Regions from separate parts of the Streptomyces sp. P5F9 genome, predicted to be linked through region 2. Evidence: riboswitches for the same ligand, from Rfam matches in the RefSeq annotation. Region 2 holds a riboswitch; the other holds the start of a gene.

Region 1 (3,412 bases), on a different contig from region 2:
GCTGGGCACCGCCTCCAAGTACAGCTACGTCGCCGCAGCCGACCGCGACGGCGCCCAGGAGATGGTCCGCCACCTCATCGCGGCCGGCCGCCGCCGAATCGGCATGGTCACCGGCCCGCTCGACGCCCCCGGCGGCCCCGACCGCCTGGCCGGCTACCGAGACGTCCTCACGGAGGCGGGCCTGCCCCATGACCCGACCCTGGTGGTGGAGGGCGACTACCGCCGCACGGGCGGCGAGGAGGCAGCCCGCAGACTCCTGTCCCAGGCCCCGGACATAGACGCGGTCTTCGTAGCCTCCGACCTGATGGCCCTGGGAGTCGTCAACACCCTTCAACAATCCGGCCGTTCGGTCCCGGATGACATCGCTGTCGGAGGCTTCGACGACTCGGCGGCCGCCACGTCCATCACTCCGGCCCTCACGACCATGCGCCAGCCCTACGACCGCATCAGCGCCGAGATGGTGCGCATGCTGTTGGCCCAGATCGCAGGCGAGGACACGGCGGGCGTGATCCTGCCCACCGAACTGGTGATCCGGGAGTCGGCATAACCGCCGTAACTGTCAAACCAACCGGAACACCGGTCAACGCATGTGAAGGCAGGAGCCGTCCGGTTCGTGTCGAGTCGGTGGGGCGTTCTATCCGTATTCTCTGATCATGGCCGCACCCCTCGCATATGCACTGATCGCCACCGACCTGGACGGAACGCTGCTGCGCGGCGACGACACCCTCTCCGACCGGTCTCTCGCCGTACTGCGGCGGGTGGCGGCGGCCGGTGCCCAACACCTCGTCGTCACCGGCCGGCCGGCCCCGAGGGTGCGGCCCCTCCTGGACGACCTCGGCTCCAGGGGGCTCGCGGTGTGCGGACAGGGCGCGCAGTTGTACGACGCCGGCGCGGACCGTCTGCTCTGGTCGGTCACCCTGGACCGGGAGTTGGCGGAGACCGCGCTCGGCAAGATCGAGGCGGAAGTGGGCCAGGTGTACGCGGCGGTGGACCAGGACGGCGTGGACGGCCTGACGCTGATCGAGCCCGGCTACTTGATGCCGCACCCGACGCTCCCCGCAGTACGGGTGGGCAAGCGCGACGACCTCTGGTGCGAACCCATCAGCAAGGTGCTGCTCCGTCACCCCGCCCTGGAGGACGACGAGTTGGCCTCCACGGCCCGCTCGGTGGTCGGTTCCCTGGCCTCGGTCACCATGTCGGGCCCCGGCACCGTCGAACTCCAGCCACTCGGCATCACCAAGGCAACGGGCCTCGCCCTGGCCGCCCGCCACTTGGGCCTGACCCCGTCCGACACCATCGCCTTCGGCGACATGCCGAACGACATCCCGATGTTCGACTGGGCAGCCCACGGCGTAGCGATGGCCAACGCCCACCCCGAACTCAAGGCGGTCGCGGACGAGGTGACGTCGTCGAACGAGGACGACGGAATCGCGCTGGTACTCGAAAGATTCTTCAGCTGAGTTCTGAATGTCCCCGAAGGGGCGCATTCAGGGGCGCGGGGAACTGCGCGACCAGCCACGACGGCGCCGCCACTCAAAACACAACCGTCGTGGCTGATCCAACAGTTTCTAGTAAGCCCCGTACACGTTGTCGATGGACCCGTACACCGCCGCCGCGTAATTGCACGCAGCCGTGATGTTCGCAACCGGGTCATACGGATCAAACGAAGTCCCGGCCACGTGATACGCGTTGAACGTCGGGTCGATCACCTGGAGCAGCCCCTTCGACGGCGTACCGGCCGCCGCGTTGGAGTCCCAGTTGTTGATCGCGTACTGGTTACCGGACGACTCACGGATCACGTTCCGGTAGATCCCGTTGTACGTACCCGGAATCCCCTTCTGCGCCATGATCGCGAGCGACTCCCGGATCCACCCGTCAAGGGTGTTGGGGTATCCGGCGAGCGTGGTCGAGGCGGCGGTGGTCGACGTGGTGGCCGCGGACGCGGTGGTCGCACCCACGACAGGCAGCGCGAGGATCGCGACACCGGTACCGGCGACAACGACACGGCGGACGAGGCGGGCGCGGCGGGACTGAGCGGTTGCAGGCATGACGAGGTTCCTCTCCGTCGCCTGCGAGGTGAGCTGTCGGGTTCGGGCTGGGAGGTGCCCGGCCAAGCCCTTGCGGACGTGACTTAACCCCAAGCCGTTCCGGTCGCGATGACCGGCCCGGCGACTTACCTGGTTCCCCCGCTCCTGCCGTGCGAGAAGTTCGTGACTGGGATGCCGGGCGGCGGCAGGATTCGGCGTTCCGCTCGACAGGCCGGGAAACTATGCGAGAGCACATGTCCGGAACAAGTGGCGGAATCACATCTAACCCCTATTGACCTTGGTCTGAGGCGTATGGGGCACTTGATCCTTTGCGCGAGCCAAGGGTCAACTGTCAAATGCCGTAAGGGAGAACGCGGGCAGACCGGGACACAGGTCACGCACAGAAACGCGTGACCCAACTCACGGCAGGATTAAGAACGGCAAATCGGGCATTCGCCCTCAACTGGCAGTTCTTGGAATCCTTTTCTCCCATGTGCGGTGGAAGATCACTTCTTTGCCCTCGGTGCAGATGACCTCATTGGCGGTAATAAAGTCCGTTTCGTCGCAAGTAATCTCCGACCGTGTACGCACGCTCGTGTCCCACCCCAGCTCCGGCCGGTGCAACCGGATCGACCACTCGGAGAGCGTGCGCGCCGACAAGGGGTCGGACTCGTCGATCGTGTACGTCTCCAACGCGTCCTCGGTGAACTCCAACCCGTCCGGATACACGCGCGTGCCGCCGTACCGGGGGTCCACCTCCAGCCGCCACTCGCCCTTCGCGACGTCCCGCACGACCAGCCGCTCGGGCCGCGGTTCGTCCAGGGTCGCCGGGTAGTTGACCCCGAGCGGCTCGGCCTCCTCGGGTTCGTCGAAACGAATGTCCTCCGTCAACTCCTGCTCCCGCACCGGGAGTTCGAGCGCACTACCCTCCGGGTCCAGCGTGAACCCCGCCGAAGACTCCGGCTGCGGCCAGATCCACGGCCAGTACGCCGACGACACCGCGAGCCGGATGCGATGCCCGGGCGGGAACGCGTGCCCGATGCCGTTCAGCTCGAAGGTGACGTCCTCGGTGGTGCCCGGCGTCCACGGCACCGCCCGGTCCCGCCCGTGCCGCGCCGACAGGTTCAGCACGCCTCGGGTGACCAGGGTCGACGCACCGTCCGGGGCGACATCGCACAGCCGGGCGATCACCTGCCCGCGCGGCACCTCGCTGGTCAGCCGCAGCCGTACCCTCGGCCGCCCCAGCACCCACGTCTCGGCCGGCACCTCGAACTCGAAGCATGCCGAGCGCGCGTCCTCGTCCCGCTGGTCCGGCGGCAGATCGGCGTCGTTCCCGAAGGGGAAGAAACGGCCCGCGTCCACACCGGTGTGCATGGGGGAGCGGA
Region 2 (3,412 bases):
CGCGGATCGGCGTACCCGGGCTCGGCGCGTGGATCATCAGGCCGTTGCCGGTGTAGAGGCCGACGTGGTCGATGCTGTCGTAGAAGAAGATCAGGTCGCCGGGGCGGATGTCGGTGAGTGGGACGAGGGCGCCGGCGCCCGACTGTTCCTGGGCGGTGCGCGGGAGGAGGACGCCCGCTGCCTTCCAGGCGGCCTGGGTGAGGCTGGAGCAGTCGTACGCGTCCGGTCCCGCCGCGCCCCACAGGCAGGGCCTGCCGATCTGTGCGCGGGCGAAGGCGAGCGCGGTGCTGGTCTTGCTGAGCGTGGTGGGGTCCTGCGCTGCGGCGGGTGCCGGGCTGACGGTCGGCGGGGGGAGGGTGATCTCCGGGGCCATCGTCGGCGCCGTGGGCAGGGTGAACTCGGGAGCGACGGCCGGGGCCGCGGCGAAGGAGACCTCGGCGGCGGGCGGGGTCGGCTGCCACTCCTGCTGCGGCGGGCGCCAGTCCGGCTCCGGCGGGGTGTACCCGGTGGGCTGCTGGGGCACCATCGGAATCTGCCCGGTGGACCAGGCGGGTTGCTCCGTTGCCACAGGGAACTGCTCGGCGGACCAGGTCGGCTGCTCGGTCACCAGGGGGACTTGCCCGGTGGACCAGGCCGGCTGGTCGGCCACGACGGGCATCTGCCCGGTGGACCAGGTCGGCTGCTCGGTCACCATGGGGACCTGCCCGGTCGACCAAGCCTGCTGGGGCACGACGGGCATCTGCCCCGTGGACCAGGTCTGTTGCTCGGCCACGACGGGCATCTGCCCGGTCGACCACATCTGCTGTTCGGGGACCATGGGCATCGACCCGGTCGACCAAGTCGTCTCCGGAGCGGACAAGCTCGCCACCGGAGGCGGCCAGGTAGCACTCGCCGGGGCCGGTTCGGTGCGCGGTGCGGCGATGTACGGGAGCAGCTCCAGGTCGGCGGTGAGCGGGTCGAAGGCCGGCTCCGGGGCGGCCGCGACGGCGAATTGCGGTGCCTCCACGGCGGGCATGGGCGGCAGGTCGAGGACGGTCGCCTGGGGCAGCTGACCCATCTGGGCCATCTGGGGTGCCTGCGGCGCGGCGGCCGGCAGGGCGGCGACCGGCGCGGGCATCAACTCCGCGACGGGCGCCGCAAGTTGAGGGGCAGCGGGCTCCGGTGCGCCGGTCCCCGCGGTCAGTTCGGCCACGGCGCGGCCGGGCTGTGCTTCGAGCGCCCGGGCGCCGCCCTCGGGCTCGGGGCGTCGTTCGGGACGCTCGGCCCGGGCCGCCATCGGACGGGCGGGAGTCCTGCCTGGCGGGAGGACCGCCGGTACGGTCGGGCCGAGTTGGGCACGAGCCCGGTCGAACCACTGCTTGGTGACGGCGTCGAGAGCGGGGTCCGAAGGACGCGACGCGCTGGGGCGGGGCTCGACACGCTTGCGCGGACCCCCGGACATCTTGCGCGTGGCGTTGTAGTTTCCGGTGGCAGTCTCGGCCCTGTCGTAAAGGGAGTTGATCCGCCGCTGCACTTCGTCACGGCTGGGTCGGTCGTCCACGGTGGGGCCACTGCCTCCGGTGCGCGTACTTCGTTCTGCCGGCATGGCAGACGTGCTCCTTCCGAATCGCGCCTACCGGGTTAGCTGTCGGGTTCGGGCGGTCGATCACGGAAGGATTGCCCTACGACCCTTGCCCGGACGAGCAGTTGGGCCGATTCACCCCAAGTCGGTTGGGTCCCCGGTTCCGGCTGTCGCGAGCGACACACCGGATTCGGCGCAAACCGTGCGGCCCGGCGCTGATCGCCGGAGTAGGTCGTACGGTCTGAGCGTCAACTTAGCCAACGTGTGTGCCTCGTGTGAAGGTTGAAGCGCGATATGTCCGATACGTTTTTGTGACCTTTACCTCTCCCAAACGTGTCCTGGGCTCATGAGCCCGCCGGGCCGGGTGATCCATATGAGGTCGATATGAATTTCTGGGACGGTTGAACGCACTGGCATCCGGCTCCGTATTGGAACGGGGGATTTCCATGCCGGGACGATCCGGGCCGACCGATACGTGTAGGAGCAACTTCCTTGGCACGCAACACGCGCAGACGCCCCACGGGCGCACGACGCGCGACGATGGCAGCAGTCGCCCTGATGCTGGGCGGCGGAGGACTGGTGGCGGCGAACGTCTACGCGTCGGCGTCCGAAGGCGGTTGGGGCGGTGACTCGTCCCAGCAAGGGTCTCCCGATGCGGCGTCGAGCGGTGCGACGATCGACTGCCCGGACATCGGTACCCAGTTGACGACCGTCCCGGACGAGGCGAAGACGGAGGTAGACGCCCAACTCGCGCTTCTGGACCAGCAGATAACCGAGGCCTACCAGAAACTGAAGGACTCGACGGAGTCCATACGCCAGGACGCCTCCTTCGCCGACAACGCGATCATGAATCCGTTGAAGGAGAAGCGGGCCGCGACCATCGGGCGGATCGACGACGCCATCGCCCGTGTCGGGGACCGCCCCGAGGGCCTCGACGCACTCGCCGGCTGCACGCTGATCGCCCCCACGAACGGCGACGAGAACGGCAGCGGGGGCGATCAGAGCGGTAGCGCCGACCCGACCGGCCAGGACCAGCAGCAGGGCGACGGCCAGGGCCAGCAGGGCAACCAGCCGTCCACCAACGGGCCCGTCGCCTCGGACTACGCGGACATCACCTCCGTACAGCCCAACGTGAACACCCCGCAGGATCAGGCCGACGCCTCCAGTGGAACGTTCGTCACCGCGTGCGGCGTGAACGAGAACGGCCTGTTCAACTCCGACAACGTGATCGTCGCGCCCGGAGTCACCAACGGCGCCCACCACTTCCACGATTACATCGGCAACCAGTCCAACAACGCGTTCGCCAGCGACGACGACCTGGCGAAGGCGAACACGAGCTGTGAGAACCCGGGCGACAAGTCCACGTACTACTGGCCCGTGTTGCGCCTGCAGAACGGCAAGCAGGAGCAGGACGCCGACAAGCCCGGCGGCGGCACCGAGGGCAACTCCGGTGAGATCGTCACCGCGAAGGCTGCCACGCTGACGTTCGTGGGCAACCCGAAGAGCAAGGTCGTCGCGATGCCGCGCCTCCTGCGCATCATCACCGGCGACGCCAAGGCCTTCGTGAACGGCCCGGCCAACGCCAACGCCTCCTGGAGCTGCACCGGGTTCGAGGACCGGCAGCTCAAGGACAAGTACCCGCTGTGCCCCGCGGGCAGTGACGTGGTGCGCACCTTCAAGTTCCAGAGCTGCTGGGACGGCCGCAACATCGACAGCGCCAACCACCGCACCCACGTGGCCTTCGAGGCCGCCGACGGCTCCTGCCCGGCGGGCTTCGAGGCCATTCCGCAGCTGGTGCAGCGGATCGTCTACGACGTGGACGCGCCGAGCCTCCAGGACGGCGGCAAGACG

Evidence for each region. A riboswitch is a leader RNA that binds a small molecule or an ion and turns the genes downstream of it on or off. The one in region 2 is predicted to bind cyclic di-AMP.
Region 1: another riboswitch for cyclic di-AMP. It lies ahead of AC31A1_RS20910 (transglycosylase SLT domain-containing protein); the one in region 2 lies ahead of AC31A1_RS00720 (C40 family peptidase).

What each region holds. Positions count from the first base shown of each region.
Region 1 covers NZ_JBXVPZ010000123.1:5,350-8,761, reverse strand. Annotated here, with positions in the region: gene AC31A1_RS20920 (LacI family DNA-binding transcriptional regulator) at 1-547, shown strand, start outside; gene AC31A1_RS20915 (HAD family hydrolase) at 654-1,460, shown strand; gene AC31A1_RS20910 (transglycosylase SLT domain-containing protein) at 1,569-2,048, opposite strand; cyclic di-AMP (ydaO/yuaA leader) riboswitch at 2,052-2,223, opposite strand; gene AC31A1_RS20905 (CocE/NonD family hydrolase) at 2,487-3,412, opposite strand, start outside.
Region 2 covers NZ_JBXVPZ010000002.1:48,698-52,109, reverse strand. Annotated here, with positions in the region: gene AC31A1_RS00720 (C40 family peptidase) at 1-1,585, opposite strand, end outside; cyclic di-AMP (ydaO/yuaA leader) riboswitch at 1,594-1,767, opposite strand; gene AC31A1_RS00715 (DUF1996 domain-containing protein) at 2,102-3,412, shown strand, end outside.